4 regions of the Kineococcus anabasis genome follow, and region 1 is predicted to be linked to each of the others. Evidence: riboswitches for the same ligand, from Rfam matches in the RefSeq annotation. Region 1 holds a riboswitch; each other region holds the start of a gene.
What was found. A riboswitch is a leader RNA that binds a small molecule or an ion and turns the genes downstream of it on or off. The one in region 1 is predicted to bind cyclic di-AMP.

Region 1 (4,398 bases):
ACCTCAGCGGGAAGATCCAGAAGCTGTGCGAGCGGATCCTCGCGCTCGGCCTGCGCTTCGACGACGACGGCGCGGTGGACGTGTTCCTGTTCGGCCGCGACGGGCACGCCGCGGGTGCCCTGGACCTCGGCACCGTCACGGGTTTCACCGACCCGCTGCGCAGCAGGCTGGAGCCCTCCACCTACTACGGCAAGGCGATGAAGCTGCTGCGCCGGCACTACTTCGGCTCCGACTCAGAGCGCCGCACCCCGCTGCGCGCGGACGTGCCCGTGTACGTCATGTTCGTCACCGACGGGCAGACGTTCGACCAGGACGTCACCGCCGAGCAGGTCCGCTCCAGCAGCTACGAGCCGCTGTTCTGGCAGTTCATGGCGATCGGCCGCTCCTCGCGCGACCTGGCGGCCAAGCGGTCCACCCGGCGCGGCTGGGGCCGCACGTCCGGCGGGGAGTTCGAGTTCCTCGAGCAGCTCGACGAGATGCCGGGGCGCCTGGTGGACAACGCGGACTTCTTCAGCGTGGAGGACCCCGCGGCGATCGGGGACGACGAGCTGTTCGACCTGCTGATGACGGAGTACCCGGGCTGGCTGGTGCAGGCGCGCGCGAACGGGCTGCTGCCGTAGGGGTCAGCTCTCCGCCTCGCCGAGGAACCGCTCCAGCACCGCCGCCAGCAGGGGCGGCATCTCCTGCATCGGGTAGTGCCCGCACCGGGGCAGCGCCTCCAGCGCGAACCGCGGGCACAGCGGCTCCCAGCCCGCCCGCACCGCGGTGGCGCGCAGGGGCTCGCCGTCCTCCTCCCCGGTCACCGCGAGCACCGGCACCCGGGCCGGGGCCGACGGTTCCGCGACCCCGTCGCGGGCGAACATCTCGACGTACGCGGCGACGGCCCGCGGGTCCGCGGCGGCACGCCACCCGGCGAGCTTGAACTCCAGCCACCCGGGGGTCAGCCGGACGCCCCACATCGAGCGCAGCGCCCCCCGGCGGCCCTCGTCGTCCGCGAGCGCCAGCGCGCGCATCCGGTCCACCGCGGCCGCGTCGGCGCCGAGACCCCCGGGTGGCGGCGGGGTCAGGACGGCGGCGCGCTCGACGCGGCCGGGGGAGTGCTGCGCCAGGTGCAGGGCGGGCAGGCTGGTCATGGAGTGCCCGACGACGGCGAACCGCTCCCAGCCGAGGGTGTCGGCCAGGGCCACCACGTCCCGCGCGACGGCCGCCGCCGAGGGCTGCGCGGTGAGGTGCCGGGAGCGCCCGTACCCCCGCACGTCCGCGAACGCCCACGTGGACGTGCCGCCGTCGAGGGAGGGGCGCACGGGGTCCCACGCGCCGGTGTCGCTCAGCCAGTCGTTGAGGACGACCACCCGGCGCGGCCCGTCGCCCAGCAGGTCGTGCCCGAGGACCTCGCCCACGGTGTGCCTCCCGGAGGTGCGCAGCGCTGTCCCGGCGAGTGTGGAGGGCGGCGGCGGACCGCGGGAGCCGTGTTCGCCGTGGGCACGCGTCAGGCGGTGCGGAAGCTGCGGCGGTACGCCGTGGGGCTGACGCGGCGGCGCTGCGCGCGGTGGCCACCGGGGGCACCCGCCGCCCCGTGGACGACCTGACGGCCCCCGTCCGGGGGTGAGGACACAGGGTGATCCGGCGCCACACCCACATGCACAGCACTGTCACAGGGTTGGCACGATTCACTCCGCACAGTAAGCTCCGGCTGCCCTGGAGATCCCTCCGGGGTGCTCCCAGCGTGCGCCGAGCCTCTGCCGGCGCTGGGGGCGACGCGAGACCGTCACGGCAGAGGGCGGGGGACCCACTTACCGGGCGCGGCACCAGCCGCGTCCTCGGGGTGAAGCTCACGACCTGAGCCGGGTGAACCTTCCACCCGAACCCGACAGCTCACCTCGCAGGCGTCGAGAGGTGAGTCCGCCATGCCCGAGCGCATGTCCTCCGGCGCGCCCGCGCGCCGTCGTCCCCGCTTCCTGACCGCCCCCGCCGCGCTGCTCCTGGCCGCCGGGATCAGCACGGGCCTCACCGCGCCCGTGCTGGCCGCCGCGCCCGCCGCCGCGGCCGTCGTGGACGCGCGCGCCGTCCTCGACGTCGCCCACCGGTTCGTCGGCCTGCCGTACCGGTACGGCGGCACCACCCCCGCCGGGTTCGACTGCTCCGGCTACACCGGCTACGTGTACCGCCAGTTCGGGGTGCACCTGCCCCGCACGGCCACCCAGCAGATGCACGCCACCCGCCGGGTGTCCGACCCCCGACCCGGCGACCTGGTGTTCTTCCCCACCCGCGGTGGGCGCGCCTACCACGTGGGCATCTACGCCGGCGACGGGTTCATGTACGACTCCCCGCGCTCGGGCCGCTCGATCAGCAAGCGGAAGATCTGGACGTCCGCGGTGGTGTTCCACCGCGTCTGAGGCCGGCCCCCCGGGGCGGCGGTGCCCACGCACCGCCGCCCCGCAGGTCAGTCGCTCCCGCCGTCGCCGCCCGCGCCGTCCGGTGCGAGGAACACACCCGTTCCCAGCATCCCGACGGCGGCGGCCGTCGACATGTCGTGGACCGCGAACGTCTGCCCGAGCCGCACCGGCTCCGGCAGGACGCGGAACCGCTCGCGCGGGTCCTCCTCATCCGCCACGGTGGCACTCCTCCCGCTCCGGCCGCCCCGGCGGGCGGCTCCTCCAGCGTGCACCCGGGGTCCGCGGCGGACAAGGCCGCGGACGCGACCAGGGGCCGGGACGTGTCGCCCCGGCCCCCGCCACCCGGTGGTGGGCGTCAGCCGATGCGTTCCCGGCTGACCTCGGTGTAGGTGCGGAACGACCCGTAGGAGACGTCGTCACGGTCGTCGGTGAAGCCCATCGCCCCGAGCGCGCCGGTGACCACGGCGTCGCCGCTCGCCACCCCGCGGATCCTGCTCCGGTACGTGGACGTCCCGTCGTTCCAGGTCTCGGTGCTGGTGTAGGACGCCATCGGCCCGCTGCCGCGCAGCTCGACCCGGGCCGGCACCCGGCCCAGCTCGGTCCCCGGACCGCCGTGGCCGCCGTTGCTGACGATGACCTCACCGGTCGCCACCGCGGTCCCCGCGCGCGCGTCCACGATCAGCGTCATCGCCTCGGAACCCAGCATGCGGTCACGGACGTAGTCGCAGGTCCCCGGGGTCCCAGGTTCCGCGTGCCCACCGGGGACCTCGCCCGGGTCGCACTGCCAGTCGGTGATCTGCCCGTGCAGGAACGTGCCGCGCGCCTCCTTGGACACGGACAGGAACCCGACGTGGACGTTGCTGTCCGGGATGGGGAGCAGGTTCTCGAAGTCGTACTCCGTCCACTTGACGAACGCCGAGGCGCCGGAGCGCTTGGTGCTGGTGGAGTCCTTCGGCGCGGCCGCCGCCGGACCGGCGGTGGCGAGCAGGACCCCGGGCACGGTCAGGGCCGCGGCGGTGCGCAGCAGCGCGGTGCGGAGCGGGTGGGACGGCATGGCTGATCTCCTCGTGGTCGTCTCCCCGGCGCGGGCGCGCCGGGCTCCGGAAGGGGCCGGGGTCGCGCTCAGGGCGCGGTGCGCAGGCGGGCGTCCACGAGCTCCCCGATGGCGTCGCCCTGCGTCTTGCCGCTGGCGACGCCGTGGGGGTAGTGGATCCCCCCGTAGATGCGGCTCTGTGCGGCGGTGTCCGCGGCCTCGCGGAAACTCCGGTAGTGCCGGGTCCGCCGCACGATGCCGACGGTCGTGGCCAGGGACGTGTCGTCGAAGGCCAGCGCGCCCAGCGACGACGTCAGCACCGTCGCCGCCGCACACGAGCCCACCGAGTGCCCCGAGGTGTGCTCCGGGAACTGCGGGGAGTTCACCCAGGTCTGCCACCCCGGGTCGATGCCGTAGCGGCGCACGTACGTCACGGGACGCAGCAGGTTGTACCGGTACTTCCACGTCCAGCAGTTCGTGAACGCGTCGTGCAGGGTGACGCCGGTGCGGACCAGCGCGTCCACCGTCCGGTCCAGCGCCAGGCCGCGCTGCTCGCACGCCTGGAGCGCGATGTGCAGCCAGTGGCCGGCGGGCATCCCGGAGAAGCGGGGGTTGTCCGTCCAGAACCGGGCGACGTCGCGTGTCTCGTCGGTGTTCAGCGCCGCCTGCTCGTGCACCGCCTTCGCCTGCAGCCAGAAGGCGGAACCCACCTCCGCGGAGAACGGCAGCGGTGGCTGCGGGGCGATCTCGTCGGGCGAGCGCAGGACCATCGTGCGGACCCGGGCGCAGTGCGGCTCCACGGCGGTGCCGAAGTTCGGCGGCGTGGGAACCCACAGCGACTCCCCGACGGGCGGCGTGTACGGCAGTCGCCCCGCCTCGGCGGCACCGTCCCCGGCGGCCCAGCCCGCCACGGCCGCACCGATCCCGCGCCCGAACTCCAGCGACGCCCGCAGCGGGCCGGCCTCCACG
Region 2 (4,398 bases), on a different contig from region 1:
CGCCGCCCGGGGGGTGCGGGGGGTGCGGGGGCTGTGGTGGCTGGTGGCGCGCCGGGAGGTGGCGGTGCGGGTGCGCGACCGGGGGTTCGTGGTCTCCACGCTGCTGATGCTGGCGATCGTGCTGGGCGCGGTGCTGGTGCCGCAGCTGCTGGCCGGTGGCGTGCAGCGGTACGAGGTGGCGGCGGTCGCGGGCACGGCGCCCCTGCTGGCGGGGGGCGGGGACGGCGCGGGCGGCGCGGTGGTCGCGGTGCGCCGCGTGCGGGACGTGGCCGGGGCCGAGGCCCTGGTGCGCGCCGGCTCGGTGGACGCGGCGCTGCTGCCAGGTGCCGCCGGGCGGGTGGAGCTGGTGGGGGACGGGGCGCTGCCGCCGGGGCTCGTGGCCGCCGTCGCGGAGCGGGCGCGGGAGGCGCAGGTGCTGGCGGGTCTCGCGGAGGCCGGGGTGCCCCGGGAGCGGGCCGCGCGGTTGCTGGCGACCCCGGCGCCGGCGCAGCGGCTGCTGGCGCCGGGGGCGGTGGACCCGGCCACGGTGCTGCTGCTGGGCCTGGCCTCCGCGGTCCTGTTCTCCCAGGTGGTGCTGGTCTTCGGCTTCGGCTTCGCCATCGCGCAGAGCGTCGTGCAGGAGAAGCAGACGCGGGTCGTGGAGCTGCTCGTGACGGCGGTGCCGGTGCGCCTGCTGCTCGTCGGGAAGATCGTGGGCAACGGGCTGCTGGCGCTGGGGCAGCTGGCGCTGCTGGTGGCGGCGGGGCTGGCGGGGGTCGCGCTGGGCGGCTCGGGGGCGCTGCGGGACCTGCCGGCGCTGCCGGTGGCGGCGCTGTGGTTCCTGGTGTTCTTCGCGGTGGGCTTCGCGATGCTGTCGTGCCTGTGGGCGGCGGCGGGGGCGATGGCCAGCCGGCTGGAGGACCTGACGTCGACGGCGACGCCGGTGCAGCTCCTCGTGCTGGTGCCGTTCTGCGCGGCGGTGCTCGTGCAGGATCCTGGTCCGGTGCAGACCGTCCTGTCCTACGTGCCGCTGTCGTCGCCGCTGGTGATGCCGCGGCGGGTCCTGTCGGGCGACGCGGCGGCGTGGGAGCCGTTCGCGGCGCTGGCGCTGGTCGCGCTCACGGCGTGGGTGCTGGTGGTGGTGGCGCGGCGGCTCTACGAGAACTCGCTGCTGCGCACGGGCCGGGCCCTGGGGCTGCGCGCGGCGTGGGCGCGGCCAGAGTGAGCGGGGAGCCGCACGGGGTGAGCGAGCAGGACGGGCTGGACGCCGTGCCCTCCCGGTCCGGCCCGCCCGGCGGGCCCGACCCCGGCGCGGAGCGCGTGGTGGGGGTCGGGCCGTGGCCGGGCGGGCCGGCCGCGTGGCCCGGCGATGCCCGTTTCGACCCCGAGTTGCTCGCAACGGGCGACCGCCGGAACGTCGAGGACCGCTTCCGGTACTGGTCCAACGAGGCGATCGTCGCCGAGCTGGACCGGACGCGGAACGCCCTGCACGTGGCGGTGGAGAACTGGCAGCACGACGCGAACATCGGCTCGGTCGTGCGGACCGCGAACGCGGTGAACGCCGCGGGGGTGCACGTGGTGGGCCGCCGCCGCTGGAACCGGCGCGGCGCGATGGTCACCGACCGCTACCTGCACGTGCGGCACCACGCGGACGTGGGGGAGCTGGCCGCGTGGGCGCGCGGTGCAGGCCTGACCCTGGTGGGGATCGACAACGTGCCCGGGTCGGTACCCCTGGAGACGTTCGACCTGCCCCGGGACGCGCTCCTGCTGTTCGGTCAGGAGGGGCCGGGGCTGTCGGCCGAGGCGCTGGCGGAGTGCGCCGCGGTGCTGGCCATCGGCCAGTTCGGCTCCACCCGCTCGATCAACGTGGGCGCGGCGGCGGCGGTGGCGATGCACGCCTGGGTCCGCCGGCACGTCTTCGGCCAGGTGCCGTAGCACTCCCCGGCGCCGCCCCGCCCGGCGCGGGGACGTCCTGCCGCGCGACACCGGGGTGTCGCGCCCAGGACGTCCCCGTTCCCGCGGGGTGGGTGGGGCTCAGGGCAGGCGCAGGACCTGGCCGACGCGGATGGCGCCGGGGTTGGCGCCGATGACGTCGCGGTTGGCGTCGTACACCGCACGCCAGCCGCCGCGCACGCCGTTGCGGGTGGCGATGCGGTACAGGGTCTCGCCGGGGGCGACGGTGTGGGTGCGGGCGCCGGCGAGGTGTGCGGGCGCCGGGGCGGGGGCCGCCGCGGGAGCGGGGGCCGGCGCCGGGGCGGGGGCCGGGCGGCCCAGGAGGCGGGCCTCGGCGCCGACCGGGTCGGCCGCACCGCGCAGGCCCAGCTTGCGGGAGCACGAGGGCCACGCACGCCAGCCCTGGCGGGCCAGGGTGCGCTCGGCGACGACGATCTGCTGCTCGCGGGTGGCGCGGTCGGCGCGGGGGGCGAACTGCCCGCCGCCGAAGGCGTTCCAGGTGCCGCGGCTGAACTGCAGGCCGCCGTAGTAGCCGTTGCCGGTGTTGATGTGCCAGTTGCCGCCGGACTCGCAGCGGGCGAGGCGGTCCCACTCGGACTCCGCCGCGGCGCTGGCGCTGCCGGCCGAGGAGACGATCATGGTGGCCCCGGCGGCGCCGGCGGCCAGGGTGAGGGCGCCGCGGCGGGCGAGGGCGGCGGTGACCGGCGCGGACTCGGCGCGGTGGCGGGGGGTGTGCTTGGGGGTGCGGGCGCGCGGGAACGCAGACATGACGGATGACCTCCAACGCCTGCGAGGTCAGCTGTCGGGTTCGGGTCGAAGGTTGTTGACCCGGCCGCCGGGAGGCGGCTTCACCCCGAGGACGCACCGCAAGCGGTGTGTCCGAGGAACCTGTGGGTCCCCCGCTCCTGCCCGTTCTCGACTCCTGTGCCGGTCGCGGCGGGCAGGACTCGGCGTGTCCGCGACCGTGCCCCGTCGTCGACGGGGCAGGGCGAAGGTAACAAGTTCGCAAGGATCCGTACACATCGGAGACGTTTGTCACACCACGACTGCGCACAGTTGACAAGCGGTGTGACGGACGGGGCGCGTGTGGGGACCGACCCCCGCGCGCCCCGACCGGTCCGCTCCCGGTGCGCCGTGCGGCCGCTCAGCGGCCCCGCGCGGCCCCGCGCGGCCCGACGGGCCCGTCGGCCGCCTCCGACTCCGCCAGCAGCTTCACCACGGCGTCCTGGATGCGCGGGGTGAACGACGAGGCCTTCTCGCCCGGCACGCCCCGCAGCGGCTCGCCGAAGCGCACCGTCACGCGGGGGCGGCCCGGTGCCGGCCAGTTGCGCCTGGGCGGCATCGCCTCGTACGTGCCCCGCAGCGCCACCGGCACGACGGGCACGTCGTTCTCCAGGGCGACGTACGCGGCGCCCTTCTTGAACTCCCGCAGCCTGCCGTCGTAGGAGCGGCCCCCCTCGGGGAACCAGATGAGGTTCCAGCCCTGCGCCAGCAGGTCCGCCGGGGTGCTGGAGACACCGCCCCGGCGCTCCAGCGGGAAGGTGCCGATGACCAGGCCCGAGGCCGTGGCGCGCCACCACACGTCGAAGAAGTAGTCGGCCGCGGCCGCGGCCGCCGTGCGCCGGCGGCGCCTGCCCGGCAGCGCCCGCAGCAGCACCGCGGTGTCCAGGTGCGAGGAGTGGTTGGCGACGATCACGACGGGGCCCTCGATGCGGTCGAAGACGTCCGCGCCGAACACGTCGGTGGCCACCTCCGCACGCAGCACCGGGAACAGCAGCCCCCGCTGCAGCCCGGTGCGCACCGCGGTCGCCGGCCGGGTGCGCACCCAGTCGTTGGAGTGCACCCGCTTCGGGCGCCGCTCACCCCCCGGGCCGCCGGGGCCCGCGGACCCGCCCGCACCCGGCGACCCGCCCCGCAGGCGCTGCACGAGGGCCAGCAGGCGGGAGGGACCGGGCGTCGACATCAGCATGGTCATCGGCGGGCCTCCTCGCCCTGGGCCGTCGCGGCGGCCGGTGTTCCCGCAGCGGCGGTGTGTGTCTCGGCCGCGTCCGCGGCGCGTGGGGTGGCACGGGGCACGCCGCGCATCCAATCACGGAACCCCCGGCGGGGCCGGTCGCCGCCGCGCGGGCGGCGACCGGGCCGCCGCGGGACCGGTCGCGGGGTCAGTCGCGGCCCGCCAGGATGCGCTGCGGCAGGCGCAGCCGGCTGCTGGAGGCGTCCGTCGTCCAGTCCACCACCGGCCAGCGGGCCGCCCGCGCCGCCCGGAACAGCGGCACGTCCGGGGACACCGCCGCCGGGGAGCCCACCGTGCGAAGCAGCGGCAGGTCGGAGTGGGAGTCCGCGTAGGCGTGGCCGGCGGCCAGGTCCGCGCCCTGCGTCTCGGCGTACCGGCGCAGCCACGCCGCCCGCGACTCGCCCACCAGCGGCGGGGAGGTCAGGAAGCCCGTCGCGCGCCGGCGCCCCTCG
Region 3 (4,398 bases), on a different contig from region 1:
TGCTGCACGACCGCGTCCTCGTCAGCCAGGAGGACGCGGGGGAGCGGACCTCCAGCGCGGGCATCCTCATCCCCGCCACCGCCGCCGTCGGCAGGCGCCTCGCCTGGGCGGAGGTCGTCGCCCGGGGCCAGCACGTCCGCTCGGTGGAGGTCGGCGACCGGGTGCTGTTCGACCCCGAGGACCGTGCGGAGGTCGAGCTGCACGGCAAGGGGTACGTCCTGCTGCGCGAGCGGGACCTGCACGCGGTGGCGGCCCCCCGCGTGCAGGACGGCCAGACGGGGCTGTACCTCTGACCTGCCGGCGCCCGTGACGCTCCCGTCCGGCGGGGACGCCGCCCCGGCGCGCCCCCGCCGCAACGCCCGGTACACGTCCCTGCAGGCGGACGGCCCCACGCCGTGGGAGATGGTCCGCGCCGTCCCGGCGATCCGGCGCAGCGCCGTGGACTTCCTCACCGGCCTCGTCCGCCGCCACGGCGACGTGGTGGCCTTCCCCCTGCCCCGCACGCACGTCCTGCTGCTCAACGACCCCGCGGGGGTGCGCCGGGTCCTGGTGGACAACGCGCGCTCCTACGGCCGCGACACGATCCAGTACGGCGCCCTGTCCGCCGTCACCGGCCAGGGCCTGCTCACGAGCGACGGGGAGACCTGGCGGCGGCACCGGCGCGTGGTGCAGCCCGCGTTCCACCACGGCCGCCTCGACGCCGTCGCCCGGCAGGCGGGCGTCGCGGCCCGGCGGGTGCGCGCGCGGTGGGCGCAGGCCGGCCCGCAGGAGCCCGTGGACGTCGCGGAGGGCCTCTTCGCCGCCGCGCTGGAGGTCGTGGGCCACCTGCTGGCCGACACCGACCTGGCGGGCGAGGCGCTGGCCCCGGCCGCGCACCGGCTCGTGGCGGCGGTGGAGGAGGCGCTGGCGGCGGTCGTGGCGGGTGCGAGCAGCCCGGTCCCGGCGTCCTGGCCCACCCCGAGGAGGCGGCGGCTGCGCCGGGCGGTGGCGCGCGTGGACGAGGTGTGCGAGCTGCTGGTGCGGCTGCGCCGGGAGGCGGGCGTGGGCCCGGACGACACCGACGTCCTGGCGCTGCTGCTGCGCGCCGGGCTGCCCCCCGGGCAGGTGCGCGACGAGCTGGTGACGTTCGTGGTGGCCGGCCACGAGACGGTGGCCTCGGCGCTGACGTGGACGCTGCACCTGCTCGCGCGCCACCCGGGGGAGCAGGCGCGGCTGCACGCCGAGCTGGACGCCGTCCTCGGGGGGCCGGGCGGCCGCGAGCCCGGCTGGGACGACCTGCAGGCGCTGCCGTTCACCCGCGCCGTCCTGGAGGAGTCCCTCCGCCTGTACCCGCCGGCGTGGGTGGTGACGCGCCGCGCCCTGGCCGACGACGTGGTGGCGGGGGTGCCGGTCCCCGCGGGCACGCTCGTCATCGTCTGCACGTGGGCGCTGCACCGGCACCCGGCGCTGTGGGAGGACCCCGAGGCGTTCCGCCCGGGGCGGTTCCTGGAGCGGGTGCGCCGGGAGGGCTACGTGCCGTTCGGGGCCGGGCCGCGGCTGTGCATCGGGCGGGACGTGGCGCTGGTGGAGGGTGTGCTGGTGCTCGCGTCCCTGCTGCGGGACCACGCCCTGCGCCCCGCGCCCGGCCCGGAGCCCCGCGTGGAGTCGCTCGTCACCCTGCGCCCCGCGGGGGGGATGCCGCTGCTGGTCTCCGCGCGCCGGCGCGCCTGACGCGGCGACGGCCCCACCGCACGGCCGGGAGGCCGCGCGGCGGGGCCGCGGGGAGACGTGCGGTGGTGCGGGTCAGGCGGTGTACGTCCAGTGCCAGGGCTCGCCGGGCACGTCCTCGTCGTAGCCGAACTCCGCCGCGTGGGCGCGCAGCCACTCCAGCGTCCCGTTCGCGGTGTCCACGTCGATGCTGAGCCCCCAGCCGTGGTTGCTCGTACCCGGCCGGGCGGCGAGGCCCCCGTGGCCGTAGAGACCCTTGCGCACCGCGAGGGCGACCTGCTCGGCGTAGGAGCGGTAGGAGTCGGTGACGCGCAGGGTGATCCCGTCGCGGCCCGCGGCCTCGGACATGCGCTGGAAGGCTTCCGCCGCCGGGGCCCACATGGCGTGCGCGCCCTGGCCGATCGGGTGCAGCGCCTCCGGCGGCAGGCTGCCGTTGCCGAAGCGCACGAGGTCGGCGGGGACGCCGTCGGCGTCCCGCTGCGGCGGCGGCGGGGGCGCCTCCGGCAGGGCGGCGAAGCTCGTCTCCACCGCGACCACGACGGGCGCGGCCACGGGGGCGGCGACGGCCGCGGTCTGCACGGCGCCGAACGCGGCGCCGGCGAGGCCCGCCGCGGCGCCGCCCACGACGGCCGTGGCGCCGCCCGCGACGGCCGTGGCGGTGCCACCGCGGACGGCGGCGTCCGCGGCGCCGGTGAGGGAGACGACCAGGCCGGTCGAGGCGGCCACGACGGCGGTGCCGCGCCCCGCGGCGTACACGGTCCGGCGCAGGCTGGTGGTGGCGGTCGTCAGCGGGGTGAGCGGGCGCGCGGCGGCGCGGTGGCGCGCCGGAGGGCGGGTCGACAAGGTGGTGAACCTCTCCGACGCCTGCGAGGTGAGCTGTCGGGTTCGGACGGGAGTATCGCCCGGCCGGTTCGCACCGGCTTCACCCCGAGGACCACCCGCACCCGACCGGAGTCAGGACCGAGCGGCCCGAGAAAGTGGTTCCCCCACCCCTGCCATGCGTTCTCGCGGGACCTGGGGCGGTGGCAGGGCTCGGCGTCCGCACCAGGACTTCCCACCGCACGGCGGGAAGCGGCGCGACCCTAACCCGAGCGGGGCGGGGATGTCACGTCGGGGTCACGGTTGTCCAGGGAGCGAGATGTCAAGTGACACAACATGTTTCGCTGCGTCAGCGACTCGTTGCTCATTGTGGGGACCTTCGTGGCGCAGGGTGGTGGTGCGGCGACGGTGAACACGTGGCGCACAGTTCTGAAGCCGGTGCGAAACGTGATTCCCGGGTGGGTGGCGGTATCGCGTGAGCCCGTCCGGGTGAACACGCAGGGCCGGATCGCACCGAACGGATGAGGCCGCGAGCCGAATTCCCGACGCATCCGTCGCGCAACGCTCCCTAGCGTTACCGTCGGTCGACCACCAGCCCACCGGAGTGCACCGCGCCCGGGTGCGGCCGACACCTGGAGCCCTCATGACCGCCCCTGATGAGCTGCGGCAGTACCTCGCCGAGGAGTTCCGCCGCCTCGACGACGGCGTGCGCGCCCTGCACGCCCGCCTCGACTCCCTCGAGGACGCCGTACGTCCCGCGGCCCCCCGCGCGGACCCGCCCGCACCGGCCGCCGTGCCGTCGCCCGCACCGACCGCCGTGCTGCACCCGCCGGTACCGGCGCCCCAGGCCCCGCCCCAGGCCCAGCCCTACGCGCCCCCGCCGCGCGGGCGGCGGGAGCCGCGGCCGTCCACGGGCGCCGACCGCGAGAGGCTGCTCTCGCGCCTCTTCGCCGCCGTGGGCACCGTCATCACCCTCGTCGGCGTCACCTACCTCGTCGTCCTCGGTGTGCGGCACGGCGTCTTCGGCCCCGTGCCGCGCACGGTGTCCCTGGCGGTGCTGTCCCTGGGCCTGCTCGCCGCCGGCGCGCGGGTCCGCACCCGCGCCGGGACCGGCGCCGGCGCGGTGTCCCTCGCCGCCGTCGGTCTCACCGGCCTCTACCTCACCCTCGTGGCGACGACCGCCGTCTACGGGTGGCTGCACCCCGTGCCGGGGCTGCTGGCCGCGGTGGCGCTCGCCCTGGCGGGTCTGGAGGTGGCCCGCCGGTGGTCCAGCGAGGCGCTCGGCGTCGTCGCGGTCACCGCGGTCTGCGCCCTCGTGCCGTTCGTCGCGGGCCTGGAGGGCCTGCACCTCGTGGGTGCGCACGTCCTCGTGCTGGCGCTGGGCTGTGCCCGGGTCCTGCGGGCGCGCCCGCGCTGGCGCACCCTGCACGTCGCCGTCCTCGCGCTGCTGTGGCTGCACACCACCTCGGCGGCGCCGCTCGCCGGGCTGGAGCCCCGGGGTGCCGTGCTGGCGGTGACCCTCGCCGCCCCCGTGCTCGTCTGGGCGTGGGCCCTGCTCGGCTCGCGCGACCCCCGGCAGGACCGCTACCTGGCGGTGGCCGCCGCCGTGTACGCCGTGCCGGTCTTCACGCTCGTGCAGATCCAGGGCGGTGACCGGTTCGTCGTCGCGGTCCTCGCGCCGCTGTCCGTCCTGCTCGCCGCCGCCGCGCTGCTGACCGGCCGCGGCCGCAGGCCTGCCGGGGTGGCCGTGCGCACCACGCTGTGGGCGGTCGCCGCCTCGTTCGTCCTGGCGATGACGCTGCACCTGGTGGCCGCCCCGTACGCGGTGGCCTTCCTGCTGGGGCAGGCGCTCGCGCTGGACGCGCTGAGCCA
Region 4 (4,398 bases), on a different contig from region 1:
CTGGGCGGCGATGTTGCCGTAGCGGGTGGGCGAGCCGAAGATCACGGCGTCGGCCCAGGTCATGTCGTCCTTGTCCGCCTCGGGCACGTCCTGGGTCGCGGCGGCGTGCTGCGCCCAGCCCTGGTTGCTCTCGACGGCCTCCTTCGGCGCGAGCTCGTGCACCTTGCGCAGGCGCACCTCGGCGCCCTCCTGCTCGGCGGCCTCGGCGATCGCGCGGGCGATCTCGTAGTTCGTGCCGGTCGAGGAGTAGTAGATGACGCTGAGACGAACCGGGTCACTCACTGTGTTCTCTCCAGAACTCGGGGGCGAAGTGGTGGACTGCTCAACTTCATCCCCGACGCTATGCCGCCCGCCCGGAGCACGCCACCCGGCCGCAGGGGCGCCCGGCGGGGGCACCGCCGGACCGGGTCAGGCCGCCGCGGCGAGGAACTCCTCCCAGCGCGGGTCCGCCTGGTCCGCGCCCCGCACCACCCACGACGCCCCGCGGGGCGCCATCGGCGTGAACGGCAGGTTCCAGCCCATCTCCTCGGGCGTCCGGTCGCCCTTGGCGTTGTTGCAGCGCACGCAGCAGGCCACGAGGTTCTCCCACGAGTCCGGGCCGCGGCGGCTGCGCGGCAGGACGTGGTCGACGGTGCTGGCCGGGCCGCGGCAGTACGCGCAGCGGTGGTGGTCGCGGCGCAGCACCCCGCGCCGGCTCACGGGCACCGTGCGCCCGTGCGGCACGCGGACGTAGCGCCCGAGGAGGATCACCGACGGCCTGGCCAGGGTGAGGGTGGCGCCGATGACGGGCTCGCCGTCCTCCACGACCACCGAGGCCTTGCCCGACAGGACCAGGACCAGCGCCCTGCGGAAGGTCACCACGGCGAGCGGTTCGTAGCCTGCGTTCAGCACGAGGGTGCGCACATCCACCTCCACCGACGAGAAGAGGCGCCGTCCCGGGATGGGAGGGCGCCTCTGATGAGGACGGCGTGCACCGGCACGCGCACCGAATGGTGGTGGTGGCTGTGGATCGATCCGCCCACACCTCTCCTGCGCCGTGGGCGCGCACCCGTCCCCGCGAGCGGGTGGGTCGGTGGGGTGAGCACTGTGCCTCCGTGGTGCCGTCGTCGTGGATCGCACTGTACGTCCGGCTCCGCCCCACGTCACCCTCCACGCCCGACCGGCCGCGTCCCGCTCACCCCGGCCCCACCCGCAGGGGGGACGGCGACGGCCCGCGCGGCCCCGCCGGGGGGCTGCGCGGGCCGTCGCCGCGGGTGGTGCCGAGCGCCCGGAGGACGCACCGGCTCCGCTCAGAGGACGCGGCCGAAGAAGGCCGAGCTCGTCCAGATCTTGCGCTTGGTGACCGTCTTGCCGGCCCGCGGGGAGTCGAACATCATCCCGTCGCCGGCGTAGATGCCGACGTGGTAGACGCGGCCACCACCGTTGGCCATGAAGACCAGGTCGCCGGGCAGCGCCTCGGCGGCGGGGACCCGCCGCGAGGCGAGCATCTGGTCGTGGGAGACGCGCGGCAGGTTCACGCCGATCTCGCGGAAGACGTGCCCGGTGTAGCCGGAGCAGTCGAAGCCGCGGGGGGTCGTGCCGCCGTAGACGTACGGCGTGCCGATGTAGCGGGCGGCGATCTCCAGCACCTGCGCGCGGCGGTCCACCGGGGCCGGCGCGGGGGCCGGCGCGGGCGGCGGGGCCGGGGCGGGGGCCGGCGGCGCGACCGCGGCGGGGGCCGGCGGCGCGAGGACCTGCGGTGCGACGTCGCCGCGCGGGGCCGGCGCGACACGGGCTCCGCTGCGGGAGGCGCGCGCGATGCGGCCGGCGTCGAGGACGCCCTGGATCGCGGCGCGGTGCGTGCGCGCCTCGACCGCGGCGGGGGCGGCCTGCTCGACGACCGGGGCGGGAGCCGGGGCCGGGAGCGTGGCGAACGCGGTCTGCACGGTCGCCGGGGCGGCCTGGAGCGGGGCGGTGACGATCCCGGCGGCGGGCAGCGTCCCCGTGGTGGCGACCGCTGCGGGAGCGGCCTGCACCGTCGCGTCGGCGGACACGGCGACGGAGAGGACGAGGCCGGAGGAGGCGGCCACGACGGCCGTGCCGCGGCCGACGGCGCCGACGTTGCGGCGCAGGCTCTCGGAGGCGGTCGTCAGCGGGGTGAGCGGGCGCGCGGCGGCACGGTGGCGCGCCGAATGGCGGGTCGACAAGGTGGTGAACCTCTCCGACGCCTGCGAGGTGAGCTGTCGGGTTCGGACGGGAGTATCGCCCGGCCGGTTCGCACCGGCTTCACCCCGAGGACCACCCGCACCCGACCGGAGTCAGGACCGAGCGGCCCGAAAAAGTGGTTCCCCCACCCCTGCCATGCGTTCTCGCGGGACCTGGGGCGGTGGCAGGGCTCGGCGTCCGCACCAGGACTCCCCACCGCACGGTGGGAAGCGGCGCGACATTAACCCAGTCCGGCGGAGGAAGTCACGCCGCTGTCACGAACTCGTGTCGGGAGCGTGCGAAAAATTTCGTTGCGTCACCACCCGATCACGGTCAGTCCGGTCACCGGGGTGCGGGCACCTCCACGAAGACGTGGGACGCCTGCGCCGCCGTCAGGTCCACCTCCCGGCCGTCCAGCACCAGCGCCAGCCCCTGCGGCCCGCGCCGCACCCCCACCTCGGTACCGGGCCGCAGGCCCGCCGCGGCGAGGCGCCCCATCAGGTCCTTGTCCGTCTGCACCGGCTCGCCGAGGCGGCGCACGACCACCGGCCGGCCGGTCGCCTCCACCGTGGTCAGGGGCGCCACGCCCGCGCGGAAGTCCTCCGCCTCACCGCTCTCCCCCAGCTCCGCCAGGCCCGGGATCGGGTTGCCGTACGGCGAGAAGTGCGGGTGCTCCAGGATCTCCACGAGCCGGCGTTCGACGTCCTCGGAGATGACGTGCTCCCAGCGGCAGGCCTCCTCGTGGACCAGCTCCCAGTCCAGGCCGATGACGTCGGTGAGCAGCCGCTCCGCCAGGCGGTGCTTGCGCATGACGCGCGTGGCCTTGACCCGCCCCTCCTCCGTCAGCTCCAGGTGGCGCTCCGCGCTGACGTGCAGGAGCCCGTCGCGCTCCATGCGGGCGACCGTCTGCGACACCGTGGGACCGCTGTGGTGCAGGCGCTCGGCGATCCGGGCCCGCATCGGCACGATGCCCTCCTCCTCGAGCTCGAAGATCGTGCGGAGGTACATCTCGGTGGTGTCGATGAGGTCGCTCACGCGCGCATTCTCGGGCATGGGCCCGACCGGTGCACGCACCCGCCGCGCTCCCCGCGCGGGCGGCTCCCCGCGCCGCTAGCGTCCCCGCCGTGACGACACCGGGCCCCGGGCGGGCCGCCGTGCTGTGGTTCCGCCGCGACCTGCGCCTGGGCGACCTGCCGGCCCTGCACGAGGCGGCGGAGCGCGGGCCCGTCCTGCCGCTCTTCGTCCTCGACCCCGCCCTGTGGGGACCCTCCGGCGACGCCCGCCGCGCCTACCTGCTCACCTCTCTGCGCGCGCTCGACGCCGACCTCGGCGGGACCCTCGCCGTCGTGGCGGGCGACCCGGTGGAGGTCGTGCCGCGCCTGGCGGCGCAGGTCGGCGCCGCGAGCGTCCACGCCAGCGCCGACACCGGGGTCTACGGCCGCCGCCGCGACGAGGCGGTCGCCGCGGCCCTGGAGGCCGCCGGGCGCGCCCTGGTGCGCACCGGCACCCCCTACGCCGTCGGCCCCGGCACCCTGCGCACCGGCGCCGGGGAGCCCTTCAAGGTGTTCACGCCGTTCGCCCGTGCCTGGCGCGCCCACGGCTGGCCCGCACCCGCCGGGCCGCCCCCGCGGGCGCGGTGGCTGCGCGGGGCCGCGCCCGGCGTGGACGGCGAGGACTGGCCCGCCGCCCCGGACCTGGGGGACCTCAGGCTGCCCCCGCCGGGCGAGCAGTTCGCGCTGCTGCGCTGGCGGGAGTTCCGCGACACCGTGCTCGCGGGCTACGACACCTCCCGCGACCGCCCCGACCTCGACGGCACCTCCCAGCTCTCCGCCGCCCTGAAGTGGGGCGAGGTCCACCCGCGCACGCTCCTGGCGGACCTGGCCTCCTCCGGCTCACCGGGCGCGGAGGCGTTCCGCACGGAGCTGGCCTGGCGGGAGTTCTACGCCGACGTGCTGTGGCACCGGCCGGAGAGCGCGCGGGAGTACCTGCGGCCGGAGATGCAGCGCCTGGCCTACTCCGAGCCCGGGGATGCCTTCGAGGCGTGGGCCGCCGGGCGCACCGGCTTCCCCTTCGTCGACGCCGGGATGCGGCAGATGCGCGCCGAGGGCTGGATGCACAACCGGGTGCGGATGGTCGTGGCGAGCTTCCTCGTCAAGGACCTGCACGTGGAGTGGACCTACGGCGCACGGGAGTTCATGCACCGGCTGCGCGACG

Region 2: linked by a shared signal. The riboswitch ahead of ACYQBY_RS19040 (LysM peptidoglycan-binding domain-containing protein) and the one ahead of ACYQBY_RS08090 (C40 family peptidase) in region 1 are both predicted to bind cyclic di-AMP.
Region 3: linked by a shared signal. The riboswitch ahead of ACYQBY_RS20065 (M15 family metallopeptidase) and the one ahead of ACYQBY_RS08090 (C40 family peptidase) in region 1 are both predicted to bind cyclic di-AMP.
Region 4: linked by a shared signal. The riboswitch ahead of ACYQBY_RS04000 (C40 family peptidase) and the one ahead of ACYQBY_RS08090 (C40 family peptidase) in region 1 are both predicted to bind cyclic di-AMP.

The regions. Positions count from the first base shown of each region.
Region 1 covers NZ_BAAIHU010000004.1:101,798-106,195, reverse strand. The annotation lists gene ACYQBY_RS08105 (VWA domain-containing protein) at 1-620, shown strand, start outside; gene ACYQBY_RS08100 (alpha/beta fold hydrolase) at 624-1,400, opposite strand; gene ACYQBY_RS08095 (hypothetical protein) at 1,490-1,615, opposite strand; cyclic di-AMP (ydaO/yuaA leader) riboswitch at 1,749-1,903, shown strand; gene ACYQBY_RS08090 (C40 family peptidase) at 1,908-2,396, shown strand; gene ACYQBY_RS08085 (hypothetical protein) at 2,444-2,614, opposite strand; gene ACYQBY_RS08080 (hypothetical protein) at 2,752-3,450, opposite strand; gene ACYQBY_RS08075 (vanadium-dependent haloperoxidase) at 3,519-4,398, opposite strand, start outside.
Region 2 covers NZ_BAAIHU010000012.1:110,975-115,372, reverse strand. The annotation lists gene ACYQBY_RS19050 (ABC transporter permease) at 1-1,204, shown strand, start outside; gene ACYQBY_RS19045 (TrmH family RNA methyltransferase) at 1,249-1,914, shown strand; gene ACYQBY_RS19040 (LysM peptidoglycan-binding domain-containing protein) at 2,014-2,700, opposite strand; cyclic di-AMP (ydaO/yuaA leader) riboswitch at 2,702-2,881, opposite strand; gene ACYQBY_RS19035 (lysophospholipid acyltransferase family protein) at 3,077-3,907, opposite strand; gene ACYQBY_RS19030 (SDR family oxidoreductase) at 4,095-4,398, opposite strand, start outside.
Region 3 covers NZ_BAAIHU010000013.1:47,445-51,842, forward strand. The annotation lists gene ACYQBY_RS20055 (GroES family chaperonin) at 1-293, shown strand, start outside; gene ACYQBY_RS20060 (cytochrome P450) at 307-1,710, shown strand; gene ACYQBY_RS20065 (M15 family metallopeptidase) at 1,783-2,550, opposite strand; cyclic di-AMP (ydaO/yuaA leader) riboswitch at 2,556-2,684, opposite strand; gene ACYQBY_RS20070 (hypothetical protein) at 3,170-4,398, shown strand, end outside.
Region 4 covers NZ_BAAIHU010000002.1:100,283-104,680, reverse strand. The annotation lists gene wrbA (NAD(P)H:quinone oxidoreductase) at 1-282, opposite strand, end outside; gene ACYQBY_RS04005 (HNH endonuclease) at 409-903, opposite strand; gene ACYQBY_RS04000 (C40 family peptidase) at 1,290-2,186, opposite strand; cyclic di-AMP (ydaO/yuaA leader) riboswitch at 2,192-2,320, opposite strand; gene ACYQBY_RS03995 (metal-dependent transcriptional regulator) at 2,527-3,219, opposite strand; gene ACYQBY_RS03990 (cryptochrome/photolyase family protein) at 3,309-4,398, shown strand, end outside.